One region of the Streptomyces sp. NPDC093065 genome, then DNA from elsewhere that is predicted to be linked to it. Evidence: riboswitches for the same ligand, from Rfam matches in the RefSeq annotation. Region 1 holds a riboswitch; each other region holds the start of a gene.

Region 1 (5,160 bases):
CAGACGGGCCCTCGCCGACGAACTCGTCAACGGTCTCACCCGCGACGAGCGCGTGGAGTTCGCGCGCCTGCTCAACAAGCTCCGTCCGGCACCCAAGAGCGAGCGGGGGCCCCGGACATGAGCGCCGACGCCGCGACGGCGACGGACCGGGCGGCCGCCGAGCGCGACCATCGCAACCGTTGGTACGTACTCGCGGTCATCGCCACCGCCCAGCTGATGGTGATACTCGACGGCACGATCGTTCAGATCGCGCTGCCCTCCGTACAGCAGTCGCTCCACATGTCCGACGCCAACCGGCAGTGGATGGTCACCGCGTACGCACTGACCTTCGGGGGCCTGCTCCTGGTCGGCGGCCGGCTGGCCGACCGCTTCGGCCGCGGCCGGACCTTCCTCGTGGGGCTGGTCGGCTTCGCCGTGGTCTCCGCGATCGGCGGTGCGGCGCCCAACACCGAAACGCTCATCGCCGCCCGCGCGCTGCAAGGCGTCTTCGCCGCCATCCTCTCGCCGGCCACGGTCTCCCTGCTGACCACCACCTTCACCGAGACCAAGGAGCGGGCCAAGGCGTTCGGCCTCTTCAGCGGCATCGTCGGCAGCGGCGCCGCCATCGGACTGATCGTCGGTGGCGTACTCACCGAATACGCGGGCTGGCGCTGGTGTCTCTATGTGAACGTGCCGATCGCGGTCGCCGTGACCGCCCTCGGCGTCGCCACCCTGCCACGCAAGCGGGGCCACCGCGACGTCAGCATCGACGCGACCGGCGCGGTTCTCGGCTGTCTGGGCCCGGTCGCCCTGGTCTACGGACTGTCCGAGGCACCGGAACGCGGCTGGGACTCCCCCCTGGTGACCGGGCTGCTGGCCGCGTCCGTCGTGCTGATCGGCGCGTTCCTGGTCTCCCAGGCCCGCATCCGGCAGCCGCTGCTGCCGCTGCGCGTGGTCGCCGAACGCACCCGTGCGGGATCCTTCCTCGGGGCCGCGCTGCTCAACTTCGGCATGCTGGGCATCTCGCTCTTCGCCACGTACCACCTGCAGGCCGTCATGCACTACGAGCCGCTCAAGGCGGGGTTCGCGTTCCTGCCGATGGTCGGTGCCGTGATGGTGACCGCGACGCAAGTGGTCGCGCGCGTCATGGGACGGATACCGACGCGCTGGCTGGTCGGGCCCGGCCTCGCCTTCACCACGGCCGGAGTGTGGATGTTCACCACCCTCTCCGAGGACAGCTCCTACCTCTTCGGAGTGCTGCCGGCCTGGCTCCTGCTGGGCGTCGGCATGGGTCTGAGCTACTCCCCCACCGCACACGCCTCTCTGGCAGGGGTGCCGGACCACGACTCGGGCGCGGTGTCCGCGTTCCAGACGACGGCCCGGCAGATCGGCGGCGCCATCGGCCTCGCGCTGAGCAACACCCTCGCGGCGGGCGCCGCCGCGTCCTACTACGCCGACCACCAGGGCCACGGTGCGGAGGACGAACTCGTCGTCAAGTCCATCGTGCACGGCAGCGCGGCCGCCGCATGGTGGGTCAGCGGCATTCTGCTCATCGGCACGGTCGTCTGCACGATCATGATCAACGCCGATCCCCGCAAGGCACGGCAGGCCACCCCGGACGCCGACACCGACAGCGGCACCGACACCGACACCGCGCCCGACACCGATGCCGTCATGATTCGCGGCCGTGTCGTCTGGGCAGAGGACGTGCCGGTCTCCGAGGCGGCGCTCACCCTGGTCACCCATGACGGCCGCGAGGTCGCGCGCACGTCCACCGACCGCGACGGCGCTTACGGACTGCGGGCGCCCGGACACGGTCCGTACCTTCTCATCGCCCGCTCGGACACCCACCGTTCGACCGCCACGCCGCTTGCCGTCACAGCGGGCGCGTCGGCAATCGAGCACACGGTCACCTTCCAGGACGAAGGTGCCGTCACCGGCATCGCGCGCGACGAGGCGGACGGTTCACCCCTCAAGGGCACGTCCGTCATACTGACCGACGCGAGCGGCCGCCTCGTCCGGTCCCTGTCGACGGACGAAGACGGTTCGTTCCTCATCGACAAGCTGGCATACAGCCCCTACGTTCTCGTCCTCCACCAAGAGGGCTACCGGCCCGCGGCCATCGACCTTCAGATCGGCGACGCACGGCAGATCACCGTGACCGCCGAACTCGCCTCGCACGCCCGTCTCGGCAGCCTGAGCGGCGTGGTCAGCGACAGCGAGCACACCCCTGTGAACGACGTGCGACTCACGCTCACGGACGGCTCCGGTACGAGGCTGACCGCCACCTCCAAGGAGGACGGCAGCTTCGAGTTCGCCGACCTGCCGGTCGGCAGTTACATCCTGATCGCCGCGGGCCACCCGCCGACGGTGAGCCGGCTGAAGATCTCCGAGGCGACCAACCAGCACAACATCCATCTGGACCGCCGCGGAGAAGCACCCTCCCACGAGTCCTGACCCCCGGCTCCCCGCGGCTCGGCCGGGAAGGGGCGGTGAACGCGAGTGCGGCGTTCACCGCCCCTCGCCGTTGCCACCCGCCGCACGCACCGACCCGCCTTCCGGATGGTGGACGGTGCTCTTCCTTTCACGGCGCCTCCCCGTAAGCTGGCCGCAGCAGCTGGTTCGTCCCGTCCGCCAGGCGGGACGTCGCAAGAGGGAACCCGGTGGGAATCCGGGACTGCCCCGCAGCGGTGAGCGGGAACGACCGCCGTCATACGCACTGGATCCAGGACACCGGGTCCGGGAAGCGACGGCCAGTAGGAGCCCTGACGTCGTCAGGACACGCCCGCGAGTCCGAAGACCTGCCAACTGCCCGCGTGCGGACCGTTCCGCGCGCGGACATCCCGGTGACCTCGAGGGCGGGTCGGCGTACACACCAGACGGAACGACCGCGCTTGTGCCGCGCCGGATCGTGGCCATCTGGTTCGTCGTTCCCTTCGCTCTCTCGTCCCGTTTCCGGGATCTCAGGGATTCATCTCGCGAAGGAGATCTCCGTGACAGCGAAGTCCGCAGCCGCGGCAGCACGGGCCACCGCGTACGGCTACCCCCGCCAGGGCCCGAACCGTGAACTGAAGAAGGCCGTCGAGGGCTACTGGAAGGGCCGCGTCACCGCCGACGCCCTCCGGGCCACCGCCGCCGGGCTGCGCCGCGGCAACCGGCAGCAGCTCGCCGACGCCGGCATCCACGAGGTGCCCACCGGCGACTTCTCGTACTACGACCACGTCCTGGACACCACCGTCATGGTCGGCGCGATCCCCGAGCGGCACCGCGCCGCCGTCGAGGCCGACGCGATCGACGGCTACTTCGCCATGGCCCGCGGCACCCAGGAGGTCGCTCCGCTGGAGATGACCAAGTGGTTCGACACCAACTACCACTACCTGGTCCCCGAGCTGGGCCCCGGCACCGTCTTCACGGCCGACTCCACCAAGCAGGTCGCCGAGCTGAAGGAGGCCCTCGACCAGGGCCTGGCCGCCCGTCCCGTGCTGGTCGGCCCCGTCACCTACCTCCTGCTGGCCAAGCCCGCCCCGGGCGTGCCCGCGGACTTCGAGCCGCTGACGCTCCTGGACCGGCTGCTTCCGGTGTACGCCGAGGTCCTCGCCGATCTGCGCGCGGCCGGCGCCGAGTGGGTGCAGCTCGACGAGCCGGCCCTGGTGCAGGACCGCTCCCCGGCCGAACTGAACGCCGCCGAGCGCGCGTACCGTGACCTCGGTGGTCTCACCGACCGGCCCAAGCTGCTCGTGGCCTCCTACTTCGACCGGCTCGGCGACGCACTGCCCGTGCTGGCCCAGGCCCCGGTCGAGGGACTCGCCCTGGACTTCACCGAGGCCGCCGCGGCCAACCTGGACGCCCTGGCGGCCGTCGGCGGGCTGCCCGGCAAGCGCCTGGTCGCCGGTGTCGTCAACGGCCGCAACGTCTGGATCAACGACCTGCACAAGTCGCTGTCCACCCTGGGCACTCTCCTCGGGCTCGCCGACCGCGTCGACGTCGCCGCCTCCTGCTCCCTCCTGCACGTGCCCCTGGATGCGTCCGCGGAGAAGGACGTCGATCCGCAGATCCTGCGCTGGCTGGCCTTCGCCCGCCAGAAGACCGCCGAGGTCGTCACCCTCGCCAAGGGCCTCGCCCGGGGCACCGACACCATCACCGGCGAACTCGCCGCCAACCGCGCCGGCCTCGCCTCCCGCGCCACCTCGCCGATCACCCGCGACCCCGCCGTCCGGACCCGCGCCGAGGCCGTGACGGACGCCGACGTCCGCCGCTCCCAGCCGTACGCCGAGCGGGCCGCCGCCCAACGTGCCCACCTCGGGCTGCCGCTGCTGCCGACCACGACCATCGGTTCCTTCCCTCAGACCACCGAGCTGCGCACCGCCCGCGCCGACCTGCGCGCCGGCCGCATCGACACCGCCGGGTACGAGGAGCGCATCAAGGCAGAGATCCAGGAAGTCATCTCCTTCCAGGAGAAGACCGGCCTGGACGTCCTGGTGCACGGCGAGGCCGAACGCAACGACATGGTCCAGTACTTCGCCGAGCAGCTCACCGGCTACCTCGCCACGCAGCACGGCTGGGTCCAGTCCTACGGCACCCGCTACGTGCGTCCGCCGGTCCTGGCCGGTGACATCTCCCGCCCCGAGCCGATGACCGTGCGCTGGACCTCGTACGCCCAGTCGCTGAGCGACCGCCCGGTCAAGGGCATGCTCACCGGACCGGTCACCATGCTCGCCTGGTCCTTCGTCCGCGACGACCAGCCCCTCGGCGACACCGCCCGCCAGGTCGCCCTCGCCCTGCGCGACGAGGTGAACGACCTGGAGGCCGCGGGCACCTCGGTCATCCAGGTCGACGAGCCGGCGCTGCGCGAAACGCTGCCGCTGCGGGCCGCCGACCGGGACGCCTACCTGGCGTGGGCGACCGAGGCGTTCCGGCTCAGCACGAGCGGGGTCCGTCCGGACACCCAGATCCACACCCACATGTGCTACGCCGAGTTCGGCGACATCGTCCAGGCCATCGACGACCTCGACGCCGACGTGATCAGCCTGGAGGCCGCCCGCTCCCACATGCAGGTCGCCCGCGAACTCGCCGCCCACGGCTACCCGCGCGAGGCCGGACCGGGCGTGTACGACATCCACTCCCCGCGCGTGCCGAGCGCCGAGGAGGCCGCGGGCCTCCTGCGCACCGGTCTCAAGGCCA
Region 2 (5,160 bases), on a different contig from region 1:
CTGGACGTGTCCATCGACCCGTCGGCGCCGCTGGAGTACGCCGCCCTGCACCCGGTCGCCGCGGGAACGGCGGTGGCCGCCTGATGACCACCGGCATCCGCGTCCACACGGGGGCCGAACTGCTCGCGCACACCGACGCGCTGCGCTCCGTCTACGTCGACGCCTTCTGCGCCCCGCCCTGGAACGAGGAGGAGGAACGGGCGACGGAGTTCGCGGCCCGGCTGCCGGCGAACGCGGCCCGTCCCGGCTTCACCGCTGCGACCGCGGTACGCGACGGGGAGGCCATCGGCTTCGCCACCGCGTGGACCACCCCGACGCCCTTCCCCACCGACCGCTGCTATCCCCAGGCCGCCGTCGGCCTGGGCCCCGCGCACACCGCGGACTGGTTGTGCGGCGCCCTGGAAATCGACGAACTGGCCGTCCGTCCGACCGCCCGCGGCACCGGTGTCGCCGCGGACCTCCTTGAAGCAGTGACTGCGCACGCGCCCGACGGACGTGCCTGGCTGCTGACCTCCGTCCAGAACACGCAGGCCATGGCCTTCTACCGCCGCCAGGGCTGGACGCAGGTCACCCATCCGTCTCCCGACGGCAAGGGCATCGTCGTCTTCCTCGGCCCGCGCCACCCCGCCCGGCCACTCGCCCTTCTTCCCCTGTAAGCCCCGCTGCCGGCCCCGACCCTGCTGTTCGTCAACGCCGGCATGGTCCCCGACCAGAGGCGGGCGGCATGACCGGGTTGGGCGATGGAGACCTCGGTCCGCGGCTCCGGGGTGCGGTGACGGCGTGCGACGGCGGCGGCGAGATCGGTGGAACCCGCCGCGTAGGAGCGGGCGACCGGATGCCGGCCGCCGTCGGGGCCGCCGACCCGGAGGGCGGAGAAGCCGCCGAGGCTCGCCACGTCGTCCAGGGCGGCGTCGACGGACGCAGTTGAGGCGCGGGCTCCGTGCACGGCTTCTGTCCTCCCTCCGACTCTCCGTCCGCGCGGTCAGGGGGCCGTACGCCGTCGCGGCGGCGTGATGGCGTACAGGTCGAGGATGTCCGGTCGGGGCGCGACGCCCGGTCCGCCCGCGCGTGCCCAGGCGGCGATGTCCTCGGTGGCGTCCGGGTCGTTGACCAGCCCCAGCCAGACGGGCCGGGCACCGGCGGCACGGCCCCGGGCGGAGGGCTGGACGACGATGACGTTGGCGTGGTCGCAGGCGTCGAGACAGTCGGAGACGCGTATCGGTACCGCGGCGCGCAGCCGCTCGGTCTGGGCCGCGTGGTCGACGCCGGTCACTTTGGGGCTGCCGCAGCAGCAGTCGCGGCACACGACGACGCGGCACGGCACGGGGGCGGCCACCGCCCGGGTCCTCGCGTCGTCGGTCTTTCGTCCGGTCGGCGTTGCGGGCATGCGGTGCCCTCCCTCTCTCCGGGGAGATCCGCCCCGGTGGTCCGTCGAGGAGGCGACCGCGTGAGTCTTCTGGCTCTCGGGTCGCGCGCACCCCGGCCTTCCCACCCGCTGCCGGGCAGTGGCCCGTCGGGACGCGCTCGCCGATCACAGTGGCGGGACCGCGCCGGATTCACACCGGCTTCCTCGTTCCGCCGTCGCCTTGTCGCCGGTCATCTTCCCATCCCGGGACGCCGGGCCCGCTCGCCCGGTGCCGGCCGTCAGTCGGTCTCCCGGGAGTGCGGGGCCGTGGCCGACGGATGGGTCTGCCGGTCCCGTCCGCCTTTCGCCGTCGACTCGGGGAAACGTAGGATCACCTGGTCATCGCCGCGACGGGAGACAGGAAGCCGGTGCGAATCCGGCACGGTCCCGCCACTGTGACCGGGGAGCGCCCCTCCGACATGCCACTGCGCACCGCGCGGGAAGGCGGAGGGAACGTCGATCCGGGAGTCAGGACACTGGTCCGTCGCGGGCCCGATCCGAGGAGCGCGGACTCCAGGAGGCTTCACGTGTCCCAGTTGTTCCCCCATGCCCGCACACGCGGGCTCCTTCGTGCCGCGGCCACCGCCGTGGCCCTTTCCTCCGTGCTGCTGACCACCGGCTGCGGTTCCTCCGACGACGACGGCGGGGACGCGAAGGCGACCACCGCCGTGCCCGCGGGCTTCCCCGTCACCATCGACAACTGCGGCGTGAAGACGACGTACGACAAGCCGCCGTCACGGGTGGTCACGATTCACCAGCACCCGGCGGAACTCATGCTCGCCCTCGGCCTGAAGACCCGCATGGTCGGCACGGCCTACCCCGACTCCGCCGTCCTGCCCGAGCTGAAGAAGGAGTACGAGGCGATCCCCGAACTGGCCGAGAGGGAACCGTCGTTCGAAAAAATCCTGGATGCCGAACCCGACTTCGTCTACGGCGGCTACGGCAGCGCCTTCGCCGAGAAGGAGGGCCGTTCCCGAAAGGCGTTCGCCGGTGCCGGAATCGACACCTACCTCAACCGCGAGTACTGCGGAAAGAAGCAGGTGACGATGAAGGACACCTATGACGAGATCCGCACCATCGGCAAGATCTTCGGTGTCCCGGACCGGGCCGACAAGCTGGTCGCGGACCTGCAGAGCCGCGTCGGCAAGGCCGCCGCCGAGGTCGAAGACGAGCCCGGGGTGTCCGTCTTCGTCTACGACAGCGGCGACAAGAGCGCGTTCACCGCGGGCGGCAAGAGCCTGGGCACCGAGCTGATCCGGCTGGCCGGCGGCAAGAACGTCTTCGCCGACCTCGACGACGTCTTCGGCGACGTCTCCTGGGAGCAGGTCGTCGAACGCAAGCCCGAAGTCATTGCCGTCTACGACTACGCCGGCGCCGGAAGCGTCGAGGCCAAGAAGAAGTTCCTGCTCTCCCAGCCCGCGCTCGCCGACGTGCCCGCCGTCAGGAACAAGCGGTTCGTCGTCCTGCCACTGACCGCCACTCTGGTCGGCATCCGGTCGGCCTACGCGGTCGAGGACCTGGCGCGCGGGCTGCACCCGGAGAGCTTCCGGTGACCCAGGCCGCCGCCGGCACGCCCACCGAGCGGACGGTTCAACCGCACAAGACCGGGCCAGGAGCGGCCCGTACCGGGTTGGCCGTCGTGCTGTTCGTCCTCGCCGCCCTGCTCGTCGCCTCCGCCACGGCGGGCCTCGCCATCGGCTCCGTACACGTGCCGCCCGGCCAGGTGTGGGGCATCGTGACGCACGCGCTGGGAGCCGACTGGCAGGATCCGAGCTGGTCGCGGGCCCGGGAGACCATCGTGTTGGACGTACGCGCACCGCGGGTGCTGCTCGGTGCGGTCACCGGCGCCGGTCTGGCGGTGATCGGCACCGCCCTGCAGGCCCTTGTACGCAACCCGCTCGCCGAGCCCTACCTGCTCGGCGTCTCCTCCGGGGCGTCGCTCGGCGCGGTCTCCGTGATCGTGTTCGGGTTCACCCTCTTCGGACCGGCCTCCCTGTCGGTGGCCGCCTTCGCGGGTGCACTGGGCGCGCTCCTGCTCGTGTACGCCACCGCCCGCACCGGCGGACGCATCACCTCGTCCAGGCTGGTGCTGTCCGGGGTGGCGATCGCGGCGGTGCTCACCGCCGTCCTCGATCTGTTGCTGCTCACCACTGACCGGGGCAACGAGGCCCGCGCGGTCCTCGCCTGGACCCTCGGCGGGCTCGGCGGCGTCGACTGGGGCACGCTGTGGCTGCCGGGCACGGCCCTGCTGTTCGGCATCGGCGTTCTCATGGTGCAGGCCCGCAACCTGAACCTGTTGCTGGCCGGCGAGGAGGCGGCGACCACGATGGGACTGGACGTGGCGCGTTTCCGCGCCCGGCTGTTCGTCCTGCTCTCCCTGGTCACGGGCGTGCTGGTGGCAGCGGCCGGACCGATCGGGTTCGTCGGCCTGATGATGCCCCACGTCGTGCGCCTGTTCGTCGGCGGCGACCACCGTCGTGTCCTGCCGACGGCGGCGCTCGGCGGAGCGGTCTTCCTCATCTGGGCCGACATCGCCGCGCGGACGATCGCCGCGCCGACGGAAATACCCGTCGGCGTGCTCACGGCCCTGTGCGGCGGGCCGTTCTTCCTGTGGCTGATGCGCCGGGACGCCCGGCGCGGCACCGACCGAGGAGTGGCATGACCGCGACCGAGCTGAGCGTCGACGGCGTCACGCTCACCGCCGGAGCCCGCCACCTGGTGCGCGACGTCTCCCTGACCGCCCGCCCGGGCGAGACCATCGGGCTCGTCGGCCCCAACGGCAGCGGCAAGTCCAGCCTCCTGCGCACCGTCTACCGCGTCCTGCGCCCCGACACCGGCCGGGTCCGGGTCGACGGAGGCGACGCCTGGGCCCTGCCGGTACGGCAACTCGCCCGCACCGTGGCGGCGGTGGTCCAGGACGCGGCCGCCGACTTCGACCTGGCCGTCCGCGAGGTCGTCGCCATGGGCCGCACCCCGTACAAACGGCTCCTGGCCGGTGACACCGCCGAGGACGCCGACCTCGTCGACTCCGCACTCCTCGCCGTCGACGCCGTCCACCTGGCGGACCGCCCCTTCGACCGGCTCTCCGGCGGCGAGCGTCAACGCGTCCTCATCGCGCGCGCCCTCGCCCAGCAGCCCGCCCTCCTGGTCCTGGACGAGCCAACCAACCACCTCGACATCCGCCACCAACTGTCCGTGCTGGGCATCCTGCGCCGTCTGCCCACGACCGTCCTGCTCGCCCTGCACGACCTCAACCTGGCCGCCTACTACTGCGACCGCCTCTACGTCCTGCACGAGGGCGAGGTCACCGCCTCCGGCCCACCCTCCGAGGTCCTCACTCCGCAGCTCCTGGGCGACGTCTACGGAGTGGAGGCGGAAGTCGCCACCCATCCGCGCACGGGCGCCCCGCAGGTGACCTTCCTCCCCGGAGAACCACGTATGCGAAAGGCTCCGGCAGCGGCCCCGACTCCTGACACGCCGGCCTGATCAACGGGTTCGACCTCACCGTCGGCAGCCGGTGCCGGGCCGGGCCGCGGGGCTTCTCCCGGCTGCCGCGGCGGCGCCGAGGTCGTCGACGGCGTCCTCGGTGCGCTGGCCGACCCGACCCGACGTCGGCTGCTTGATCTGCTTGCCGCACAGGGGGAGGCCACCGCCACGACGCTCGCCGACCGGCTTCCCGTCTCGCGGCAGGCAGTGGTCAAGCACCTGGCCGTCCTGGACGCCGCCGGGCTGGTTTCCGGCGGCCGGGTCGGACG
Region 3 (5,160 bases), on a different contig from region 1:
ACCCCGGTCGTCCTGCCGGCCACCAAGGCCGTGCTCTGGCTGGTCGGAACAGCGCTGATCGCGCTGGCCGTCTACTACTTCATCGGCGTCGACCAGGGCGCCTACTCGGTGTTCGGCAAGGACATGCACGTCCACGAGTTCGTGCACGACGCCCGCCACTTCCTCGGCTTCCCCTGCCACTGACGAGAACCGGCAGGGACATCCGAACATGGAAAAGAAGCTCATCCTGCTCGGCGTCATCGCTGGCGCAGTCGCCGGTCTGCTCGCGTTCGTCTTCGCCCGGATCTTCGCCGAACCCCAGATAGCCAAGGCCATCGACTACGAGAGCGGACGCGACGCCGCCCAGGCGGCTCTCGACAAGGCCGCCGGAGTGACCCCTGAGGCCGCTGGCCCGGACATCTTCAGCCGGACCATCCAGGCCAACGTCGGCATCGGCGTCGGCATGGTCTTCTTCGGCATCGCGATGGGCGCCCTGTTCGCCGTCGCCTACACCATCTGCCTCGGACGCGTCGGCAAGCTGCGTCCCCGCAACCTGGCCCTGCTGGTGGCGCTCGGCGGCTTCCTCGGCATGTACTTCGTGCCGTTTTTGAAGTACCCGGCCAACCCGCCCTCGATCGGACACACGGACACCATCAAGGACCGCGGCAACCTCTACCTCGCCATGGTCCTGTGCTCGGTCGCCTTCCTTGTCGCCGCGGTCTGGCTCGGCAAACGCCTCCAGCCGCGCTTCGGCAACTGGAACGCCACCCTCCTCGGCGCCGGCTCCTACATCGTGGCGATCGGCATCGTCATGGCCCTGCTGCCGCAACTCGGCGAACTCTCCGTCAACGTCCAACACTACGGCCACCACGCCACCGAGACCCCGCTACCGCTGACCAACTCCAAGGGCACCATCGTCTACCCGGGCTTCCCGGCGGACGTCCTGTTCTCCTTCCGCTTCTACTCCGTCGCCGCCCAGGCCCTGCTGTGGACGACGGTGGCTCTGGCCTTCGGCCCGATGGCCGAGCGACTGCTCGACCCGGCCGTCCGGGCAGCGGCCAAGCCCGTGCCCGGACAGCCCGAGCCGGTGGGCGCGGCCTGATCCACCCGGCAGCGAGAAGGATCACGCGAGGCGAGACGGTATTGGCCATGTCCGCGACACGCGGTACCGTCACTGCGATATCGACGACGGCAGAACGGAAGCCGGTGAGAAACCGGCACGGTCGCGCCACTGTGTGCCTGCCCCGAGCGCGGGGCGGCGAGTCAGACCCGTAGCCGTCGTCATGTGCACCACCGAGATGGGACGCGAACTCCCAGAGGAGGCCCTGCCATGGCGCAGCATGTCGCACCGCCGACAGCCACCACCCCCGCTCTCCCCGCCAAGCTGCCGATCGGCGCGATCGTCCCCTGGGCGGTCTTCTTCGGCATCCTGATGCTGGTCCTGCTCTACTTCGTCGGCGCCGAGCAGGGGGCCACCTCCGTTGTCTCCGGCGAGGACGTCCACGAGTGGGTGCACGACGCCCGCCACCTTCTCGGCTTCCCCTGCCACTGACCCGAGGGGAAACCAGCACACCCATGAACTCCGCAACGGTAAGAAACCTCCTCGTCCGCGGCATGCTCGCCGGCCTCGCGGCCGGCGTCCTCGCCCTCGTCGTCGCCTATCTCCTCGGTGAGCCGAACGTCGACAAGGCGATCGCCTTCGAGGACGCCCACTCCCACGAGCACGAGATGGAGATCGTCTCGCGCTCCCTGCAGTCCACCGCCGGCCTGGCCACCGGTGTCCTGATCTACGGGGTCGCCTTCGGCGGCATCGCCGCGCTCGCCTACTGCTTCGCCCTCGGCCGGGTCGGCCGCTTCAGCCCCCGGGTGACCGCGCTGCTCCTGTCCGGCTGCGCCCTGCTCGCGGTCTACGTCGTGCCGTTCCTGAAGTACCCGGCCAACCCTCCCGCCGTCGGCAACCCCGACACCATCGGCAAGCGGACCACCCTGTACTTCCTGATGATGCTGCTCAGCGTCCTCCTCGCCGTCGCCGCGACCATCCTGGGCAAGCGCCTCGCGCCCGCCCTGGGCACCTGGTGGGCGACCGTTACGGCGGTCGCCGGCTTCGCGGCGGTGATCGGGCTGGCGTACGCCTTCCTCCCCGTCATCAACGAGGTTCCGTCCGACTTCCCGGCCACCGTGCTGTGGCGGTTCCGCCTCTCCGCGCTCGCCATACAGACCGTGTTGTGGGGAGCCTTCGGACTCGGCTTCGGTGAACTGGCCGAGCGCCTGCTGAACCCCAAGCCCGCCACGAAGGTCCCGGCCTCGGCAGTGGCCGCGCCCAGCTGACCATGATCCGACCATGAGTGAGGGCCCGCGGAACCATCCGGGGGCCCTCTCGCGTTCTCCGGACACCCGACCAGGACCACGGACATGACCCGACGAACAGACCGGCCCGAGCGATTAGACGAGGACGACGAAGGCGAGCAGCGGAGGAGCCGAGTGACCAGACGACCCCAGCCCCGCCACATCACCCTGGGCGGCCATGAGGCCGTTGCCCTGACTCCCAAGGAGTACGAGCAGCTGATCGCGAGCCGCCGCCAGATCGGCGGCCAGAGCGCCCGCGTCCGGGTCCTCGCCCAGCAGGTCAAACGCAGTGAGCAACTGCTGCGGGACCTGGAGGATCTGATCACCGCTGCGGACCGTGGCTGTGGTGAACCGGCCCGGACACCACCGGCAGCCTGCTCGGCTCAGTGCGCTGACCCGGACGCCACGGTGGGGACGGAATCGGGGTGTCTGCGGTGCGCGATCGCGGCGCTGCTGCGCCGCCACCGTGAAGCGGCGGCCTGAACAGCAGCGATTCACGACAGACGTCATTCCTCCCCGCAGTCGCTGTTGTCGTCCGGGGACTTCAGAGGCTGTCCCAGCCTGAGATTCCAGCGCCCGGCACGCCCGGTGATCTCTGTCGCCGTCAGCGGGGGAACGTCAGCGCGCCAGAAGGCCGCTGCGGGTGCGCCGAGCACATGCACCACCGCGGCCCGGACGACATCGGGCTCCACTACGGCGAGTGTGCGGCCGTCCGCCTGTGCCATGGCGTCGAGCCACCGACCGATACGGCAACACATCTCCTGCACCGACTCCCCACCGTGCGGCGCGGACGCGGGGTCGGCCAGCCACCGGCCCACCGCCTCCGGCTCACTTCCGGCGACCTCGTCGAGAGCCAGGCCCCGCCAGCGCCCCGCGTCCAGGCCGGCCAGCTCCGCACTCGGCTCGCCCGCCACCAGTCCCAGCGCCGCCGCGGTCTCCCAACAGCGCAGGCCCGGAGAGACGAACACGCAGGCCCCCGCAGGCAGCGTTCCGGCCGCCGCGCGGGCCTGCGCCGCGCCCCGCTCGTCGAGCGACGTCGCGCCGTCATCGAAGCGAGCCTGGCGAAGAGACGGGTTCAGCGCGGGCGAAATGAGGGTGACGCGGCTGGTCACGGGCAGCTCCTGCCATCTGTGTCAGGGAGTACGGGTCTCCACCGGGTACGGAACATACGTCCGCCGGTCGGGATCGACGGCGAGCCGTCCGCCGGCCGGAGGGCGGGCCCGCTGTGCGCAGTCACGGCGTTCGCAGATCCGGCAGCCCAAACCGATGGGCGTCGCCGCACGAGGGTCGTCCACAGCGATGCCCTCGGCGTAGACGAGCCGGTGGGCGTGGCGCAGCTCGCAGCCGAGCGCGACGGCGAACTCGGCGCGCGGGGCATGATGGCCGAAGCCGCCACGGGTGATGGTGCGCGCGATCCAGAAGTACCGCTTCCCGTCCGGCATCTCGGCGACCTGGGTCAGTATCCGGCCGGGCGCGGAGAACGCCTCGTACACCGTCCACAGGGGACAGGTGCCGCCGAGCCGCGAGAAGTGGAAGTCGGTCGCGGACTGGCGTTTGGAGATGTTCCCGGCCCGGTCGACCCGAAGGAACGAGAAGGGGATGCCGCGGCGGCCGGTGCGCTGGAGAGTGCTCAGGCGGTGGCAGACCGTCTCGAAGCCGACGCCGTAGCGGGCGGAGAGCAGCTCGATGTCGTAGCGCACCTCTTCGGCCATGGTGTGGAAGGCGGTGTACGGCATGAGGAGCGCGCCCGCGAAGTAGTTGGCCAGGCCGATGCGGGCCAGCGCCGGTGCCTGGGGCGAGGTGAGTTCCGCGGAGCCCCGGGCGAGCTGGTCCAGGAGCGGGCCGTGTTCCAGGAGGGCCAGCTGGGTGGCGAGCTGGAAGGCGCGCTGGCCCTCGCTCAGCCAGGGGGAGAGGAACAGCAGCCCGGTGTCGGGGTCGAGCCTGCGGGCGTCCCCGGAGCGGCCGGGAGCCGCCTGGACCACCTTGATCCCGTTGCGTTCGGCGAGGCGTGCGGTGAGGGCGTCGGCGACGCGGCCCGGCCGCAGCCGCATGGCCTCGGCGAGTTGTTCGGCCTCGGTGTCCAGCGGCTCGAAGTGGTTGTGGTGGGTGTAGAAGAAGTCCCGTACCTCGTCGTGGGGTTCGCCGGCCGACAGCGGCGGCGGACCGTCGCCGGTGCCGGGTGCGGCGAGGGCGGCGGCCTGTTCGGCGGCGTCGCGGTAGCGGCGGTGCAGGGCGACCAGGGCGCGGGCGACCTCGGGATGGTCGCGGGCCGCCTCGCTGATCTCCTCGGCGGCGGGCAGCTCGACCCCGCACGCCTCGTCGGCCAGAGCGTCTCGCAGATCCGCGGCGAGCCGGTCCTCGTCCGCGTCCGAGAAGAACTCGGCATCGACGCCGAAGACCTCCGCGATCCGCAGCAGCACGGCTGCCGTGAGCGGGCGCTGACTCTGTTCGAGCTGGTTGGCGTAGCTGGTGGAGATGCCCAGCGCGTGGGCCATCTCGACCTGGTTCATGCCCTCCTCACGGCGCAGCCGCCGCAGCTTGGCATGCGCGTACACCTTGCGCTCGGTCGGCCGTCGGGGCATGACGCACCTCCTTGGGGAAACCCGGTCGCCACCCTCACGTACTTGCGAACATAGCATTCGCTAAATTCGCAACGTTCGCAGATTCGCAGTTTCTCGTTGTACGGATTCCGCACCTTGGCCCGGTGGTCCGAGGGGCGACGGCCGGGCAGGCTCGATCACATCGGCCCCACCGTCCCGCACCGCATCGCGAGGAGTCCCGTGATCGAGCACCACGTCCGTGTCCACCCCAGCGCCGACCGGCTGCCCCGCGAGG
Region 4 (5,160 bases), on a different contig from region 1:
TTCCCCAACGAGCAGGCCGCCCTGAAATGCGTCTACATGGCGATCATGTCCCTCGACCCCACGGGCAAGGGCCAGGTTCGCTGGACCATGCGCTGGAAGACCGCGCTGAACGCCTTCGACATCACCTTCGACGGCCGCCTGTCGGCAGCCCGCCAGTAGTCCCAACTACCCCAGTTACACCGCTCGTTTGACAGACCCGCTCATCGCCCTGTGGGGCGGGGTGAAGACATACAGGGCAAGGATGTCGGGGCAGGGGGCGACACCAGGGCCGCCAGCCTGCACCCAGGCGGTGATGTCTTCGGTGGCGTCAGGGTCGTTGACGAGGCCGAGCCAGACCGGTCGGGCTCCTGCGGCGCGTGCGACGGCGGAGGGCTGGACGACGATCACGTTGGCGTGTTCGCATACGTCGAGGCAGTCGGATACGCGGACCGGGACCTGCTCGGTAAGGCGCGCGAGTTGCCGGTCGTGGTCCACGCCGGTGATTTTCGGGGTTCCGCAGCAGCAGTCCCGGCATACGACAACGCGGCACGGTGCCGGTTCGGGTGAGGTGTGCTCCGTGCCGACCGCTTCAGGGTGCTGTCGGGGCATCGCTCGTCACGCTCCTCTTCGGGGGAGATCCGTCCCGGGCGGCTGGGCGCAGGAAGCGGATCACGGGGTGGCCGGGTTCGTGCGTGACCTCGGTATGGACGCCGTAGACCTGCTCGATGAGGTCGGGGGTGAGGACCTCGGCGGAGGTGCCCTCGGTGACCGCGCGGCCGTCGTGCAGGACGAGGAGGCGGTCGCAGTACATGGCGGCGAGGTTGAGGTCGTGCAGGGCGATCACGGTGGTGACCGGCAGGGCCGCGACGAGTTCCAGGAGGTCGAGCTGGTGCTGGATGTCGAGGTGGTTGGTGGGTTCGTCGAGGAGGAGTTCGCGGGGTTCCTGGGCGAGGGCGCGGGCGATCTGGGTGCGCTGGCGTTCGCCGCCGGAGAGGGTGTGCCAGGACTGGCCGGCCCGGTCGGTCAGTCCGGTGCGTCGCAAAGCCTCGGTGACGGCTGCCGCGTCGGCCGCGGTCGGGGGTGTCCAGGCTCGCCGGTGCGGGATGCGGCCGAGGGCGACGACGTCCCGGACGGTCAGTTCGGTTTGGGTGTGGGTGTGCTGCTCGACGGTGGCGATACGGCGGGCGGTGGCGCGGCGACCGACGTCCATGAGCGGGCGACCGTCCAGGCTCACGACTCCGGTGCTGGGGGCGAGGACCCCGGCCAGCAGCCTGAGCAGCGTCGACTTGCCCGAGCCGTTGGGACCGAGCAGACCGACCGTCTCGCCGGGGCGCAGGGTGAGGGTGACGTCGTCGACGACTACCTTGTCACCGATGCGCCGTACGACGCGGTCCGCGTGCAGGCTGGTCATGCTCTTCCCCGTCCGCGGTAGAGGACGATCACGAACGCCGGTACGCCAATGAGGGACGTCACCACGCCCACCGGGACCTCCTGGGGGTCTAGGACGGTTCGGGCGAGGGTGTCCACCCACACCAGGAAGACGGCTCCGGTCAGCGCGGTGACCGGCAGCAGGCGGGCGTGCCCGGAGCCGGTGAGGGTGCGGGTGGCGTGCGGCAGGACCAGGCCGACGAATCCGATCGCTCCGGCGCAGCTGACCAGGGCGGCGGTGAGCAGCGCGGTCGCGCAGAGCAGGACCAGGCGGGTGCGGGCGACCCGGACCCCGAGTCCCGCGGCGGCTTCGTCGCCGAAGGCGAACGCGTCGAGGGTTCGGGCGTAGCCGAGGCTGACGACGAGCACCACCGTCAGGACGACGGTGCAGAGCAGTACCTGTCCCCAGTCGGCGCCGGTGAGCGAGCCGAGCAGCCAGAACAGCACGCCCCGGGTGGTCTCGGCGTCCGCGGAGGTGAGGACGATGAAGGAGGTCAGCGCGGAGAACAGCTGCATGGCCGCCACCCCGGACAGGACCACCCGGTCGGTGCTGCCGCCGAGGGTGTGGCTGAGCAGCAGCACCAGGGCGAAGGAGACCAGCGCGCCCAGGAAGGCGCCCGCCGACAGGGACACCGCTCCCCCGCCGACGCCCAGCACGACCACGGCGACCGCCCCGGTGGACGCGCCGGAGGAGACCCCGAGGACGAAGGGGTCAGCGAGCGGGTTACGCAGCAGCGACTGCATGACCGCGCCGCAGACGGCGAGTCCGGCCCCGCACACGGCGGCGAGCAGGGTGCGCGGCATGCGCAGATCCCAGACGATGCCGTCCCGCAGCGGCGCCAGGGTGCTCTCGCCGAGGCCGAGATGGGCCGCGACGGCGGCCCAGACGTCCCCTGTCGAGATGTCCGCCGGTCCGATCGTCACGGCGACGGCGATCGACACGAGCAGCGCGGCCAGTCCGCTGCCCGTCAGCAGCAGGGAGCGGATGCTCACTTGGCGAGGCCGAAGTCGCGCAGACCTGCTGCGACCTTCTCGATCCCCTGGATGGTGCGGATGGACGGGTTCATCGCCTGCCCGCTCAGCAGGACGTACCGCTTCTTCTTCACGGCGGTCAGATTGCGGGTGGCGGGGTTCGCCTCCAGGAAGCGGATCTTGGCCGCGGCGGTCTCGGCGGTCTGCTGCTTGCGGGTCAGGTCGCCGATCACGATGACGTCGGGGTCGCGGTCGGCGACGGTCTCCCAGTTGATCTGGGGCCATTCGTCGTGGGAGTCGGCGAAGGCGTTCTTCGCGCCGACCGCGCGCGTGATGGCGCCCGGCGCGCCGCAGCAGCCGGCGAGGTACGGGGACTGGGAGTTGGCGAACCAGTACATGAGGGAGACGTCGGATGCGTGCAGTCCGGCGGTGGCCGTGCTCACCCGCTTCTTCAGCGAGGCGACGAGCTTCTCACCGCGCTCCTCGACGCCGAACGCGCGGGCGAGATCGCGTATTTCGCCGTAGACGGCGTCGAGGGTGAGCGGTTCGCTGCGCGAGCCGTCGCCGCCGCTGTCGTTGTCCTTGCCTGCGCAGTCGGAGGGTGAGACGTAGGTGGGTACGCCCAGCTTCTCGAACTGCTCGCGGGTGGCGACCCCGCCCTTGCCGAGGGTGGAGATGAACGAGGCGGTGACGAAGTCGGGTTCGGCGTCCAGGACCTTCTCGAAGGACGGGTTGTTGTCGGCGAGGCGCGGCACGGTGGCGTTGGCCTTCTCCAGGCCCTTCATCACCGGGTCGGTCCAGGTCGCCGTACCGGCCATGCGGTCGGCGAGGCCGAGGGAGAGCAGGATCTCGGTGGTGCCCTGGTTGAGGGAGACGGCCCGCTTCGGGGCCGACTTCAGGGTGACCTTGTGGCCGCAGTTGTCGAGGGTCACCGGGTAACCAGCGGCTGAGGTCTCCTCCCGCTTCGCGTCACCCGCGTCGGAGGAGCCGCACGCGGTGAGCAGCAGGGCGGACGCGACGAGCAGCGCCGGGGTATGGAGGAGGGCGGGGGTGCGGAGCACGGGCATGCCTCTGGGGTCGGGGCTCGTTCGCGGAGCCGGCCTACGGACGTCCCCCGCGCTGGGCGCGAAGGTGCCAGCAGGTCTTCGGACTCGGGTTCGTCCGGCCGGGGCGCCTTCCCGGTCTCCCAGTGGCGTCGTGCCCCGCCCGTCCCCCTCACCGCTGCGCGTCAGTTCCGGATTCGCACCGGATTCCCTGACCACGGATGTGGTTCGACTGGCCTGTCGAGGCTATCAAGGTAATCGCTGGGTCAAGTCGTGTGATCGGTCACGGGGTACGGCACGAAGGTGCTGGTGTTCTGGTCGATCCGCAGCGGACGGCCGAGCGGGGGTGCCCCGCGCTGGGGGCAGTCGAGGCGATCGCAGACGCGGCAGCCCATGCCGATGGGGGTGGCGGCGGAGGTGCTGGTCAGGTCGAGTCCGTCGGAGTAGACAAGGCGGTGGGCGTGGCGGATCTCGCAGCCCAGGCCGATGGCGAAGGTCTTGCCTGGTTCGCCCCAGCCGCCACGGTGCCGGGTGACCGCTCGCGCGGTCCACAAGTACCGCTGCCCGTCGGGCATTTCGGCGATCTGCACGTGGATGCGGCCGGGGGCCGCGAACGCCTCGTACACGTTCCACAGCGGGCAGGTGCCGCCGGCCCGGGAGAAGTGGAAGCCGGTGGCGGACTGGCGTTTGGACATGTTGCCGGCGCGGTCGACGCGGACGAAGGAGAAGGGCACGCCGCGCAGCCGGGGGCGTTGGAGGGTGCTGAGGCGGTGGCAGACGGTCTCGTAGCCGAGGCCGTGGCGGTCGGTGAGGAGTTCGAGGTCGTAGCGGGCTTCCTCGGCGGCTGTGTGGAAGGCGGTGTAGGGGAGGATCAGCGCGGCGGCGAAGTAGTGGGCGATGCCGATGCGGGCCAGGGCGTGGGTGGGGGTGCCGGGCTGGAAGTCTTCGGCGGCCTGGCGGGCGAGTTCGACGTCGTGTTCGAGCAGGGCGAGCTGGGTGGCCATGCGGAAGGCGCGCTGGCCGGGGCGCAGGCGGGCCGAGAGGTGGAGGGTGCGGGTCGGCTCGTCGTAGTGGTGGAGACGATCGCTCGATTCGCCGGTCAGCCGTACGCCGTGGTGGTCGGTGAGGCGTGCGGTGAGCACCCGCAGGACGTCGCCGGGGCGGACGCCGATCTCCTGGGCGAGTTCCTCCGCCGCGAGGTCGGTGTCGTGGAGGTAGTTCTGGCGGCGGTAGAAGAAGTCGCGGATCTCCTCGTGCGGCGAGTGTGGTGAGCGAGGTGCGGCCGGGTCGGTGTCGCGGGCGTCGGTCGCGCCGGCGAGGCGTTCGGCCAGGAGGTGGTTGCGGCGGCCGAGGTCGAGCAGGACCTGGGCGACGCCGGGCATGCGGGAGGCCAGCTCGGCGAGGTCGGCCGGACTCACCCGGGCTGCGGTGATCTCGCCTGCCAGGGTCTCGCGGAGGTCGGCGACCAGGCGGCTGGTGTCGCGTTCGGAGAAGAAGGCCGGGTCGACGCCGAACGCCTCGGTCAGCCGCAGCAGGACGGGCACGGTCAGCGGGCGGGAGTCGTGCTCCATCTGGTTCAGGTAGCTCGGCGAGATGCCCAGCACCCGGGCGAGCGCGGCCTGGCTCATCCCGCGTTCCTCGCGCAGGCGTCGCAGCCGCGCTCCCGCGTAGATCTTGCTCACCATGGTCCTCCGTGTCCGGGACGCGGTCAGCGTACGTGATCAGCCTCCGGATCACT

What was found. A riboswitch is a leader RNA that binds a small molecule or an ion and turns the genes downstream of it on or off. The one in region 1 is predicted to bind cobalamin.
Region 2: linked by a shared signal. The riboswitch ahead of ACIQFU_RS32640 (ABC transporter substrate-binding protein) and the one ahead of metE (5-methyltetrahydropteroyltriglutamate--homocysteine S-methyltransferase) in region 1 are both predicted to bind cobalamin.
Region 3: linked by a shared signal. The riboswitch ahead of ACIQFU_RS18075 (CbtB-domain containing protein) and the one ahead of metE (5-methyltetrahydropteroyltriglutamate--homocysteine S-methyltransferase) in region 1 are both predicted to bind cobalamin.
Region 4: linked by a shared signal. The riboswitch ahead of ACIQFU_RS18150 (ABC transporter substrate-binding protein) and the one ahead of metE (5-methyltetrahydropteroyltriglutamate--homocysteine S-methyltransferase) in region 1 are both predicted to bind cobalamin.

What each region holds. Positions count from the first base shown of each region.
Region 1 is NZ_JBIVPJ010000023.1:35,488-40,647, reverse strand. Features, by position in the region: gene ACIQFU_RS31320 (MarR family winged helix-turn-helix transcriptional regulator) at 1-121, shown strand, start outside; gene ACIQFU_RS31315 (DHA2 family efflux MFS transporter permease subunit) at 118-2,436, shown strand; cobalamin riboswitch at 2,581-2,803, shown strand; gene metE (5-methyltetrahydropteroyltriglutamate--homocysteine S-methyltransferase) at 2,973-5,160, shown strand, end outside.
Region 2 is NZ_JBIVPJ010000025.1:78,576-83,735, forward strand. Features, by position in the region: gene tsaD (tRNA (adenosine(37)-N6)-threonylcarbamoyltransferase complex transferase subunit TsaD) at 1-84, shown strand, start outside; gene ACIQFU_RS32625 (GNAT family N-acetyltransferase) at 84-656, shown strand; gene ACIQFU_RS32630 (hypothetical protein) at 725-928, shown strand; gene ACIQFU_RS32635 ((2Fe-2S) ferredoxin domain-containing protein) at 983-1,387, opposite strand; cobalamin riboswitch at 1,450-1,575, opposite strand; cobalamin riboswitch at 1,763-1,884, shown strand; gene ACIQFU_RS32640 (ABC transporter substrate-binding protein) at 1,942-2,958, shown strand; gene ACIQFU_RS32645 (FecCD family ABC transporter permease) at 2,955-4,067, shown strand; gene ACIQFU_RS32650 (ABC transporter ATP-binding protein) at 4,064-4,891, shown strand; gene ACIQFU_RS32655 (hypothetical protein) at 4,907-5,110, opposite strand; gene ACIQFU_RS32660 (ArsR/SmtB family transcription factor) at 5,021-5,160, shown strand, end outside.
Region 3 is NZ_JBIVPJ010000009.1:154,227-159,386, forward strand. Features, by position in the region: gene ACIQFU_RS18065 (CbtB-domain containing protein) at 1-183, shown strand, start outside; gene ACIQFU_RS18070 (CbtA family protein) at 209-1,081, shown strand; cobalamin riboswitch at 1,126-1,274, shown strand; gene ACIQFU_RS18075 (CbtB-domain containing protein) at 1,310-1,531, shown strand; gene ACIQFU_RS18080 (CbtA family protein) at 1,555-2,307, shown strand; gene ACIQFU_RS18085 (hypothetical protein) at 2,461-2,808, shown strand; gene ACIQFU_RS18090 (histidine phosphatase family protein) at 2,832-3,437, opposite strand; gene ACIQFU_RS18095 (short-chain fatty acyl-CoA regulator family protein) at 3,459-4,907, opposite strand; gene ACIQFU_RS18100 (MmgE/PrpD family protein) at 5,106-5,160, shown strand, end outside.
Region 4 is NZ_JBIVPJ010000009.1:171,817-176,976, reverse strand. Features, by position in the region: gene ACIQFU_RS18170 (IS256 family transposase) at 1-159, shown strand, start outside; gene ACIQFU_RS18165 ((2Fe-2S) ferredoxin domain-containing protein) at 175-588, opposite strand; gene ACIQFU_RS18160 (ABC transporter ATP-binding protein) at 569-1,390, opposite strand; gene ACIQFU_RS18155 (FecCD family ABC transporter permease) at 1,387-2,400, opposite strand; gene ACIQFU_RS18150 (ABC transporter substrate-binding protein) at 2,397-3,446, opposite strand; cobalamin riboswitch at 3,498-3,674, opposite strand; gene ACIQFU_RS18145 (short-chain fatty acyl-CoA regulator family protein) at 3,689-5,104, opposite strand.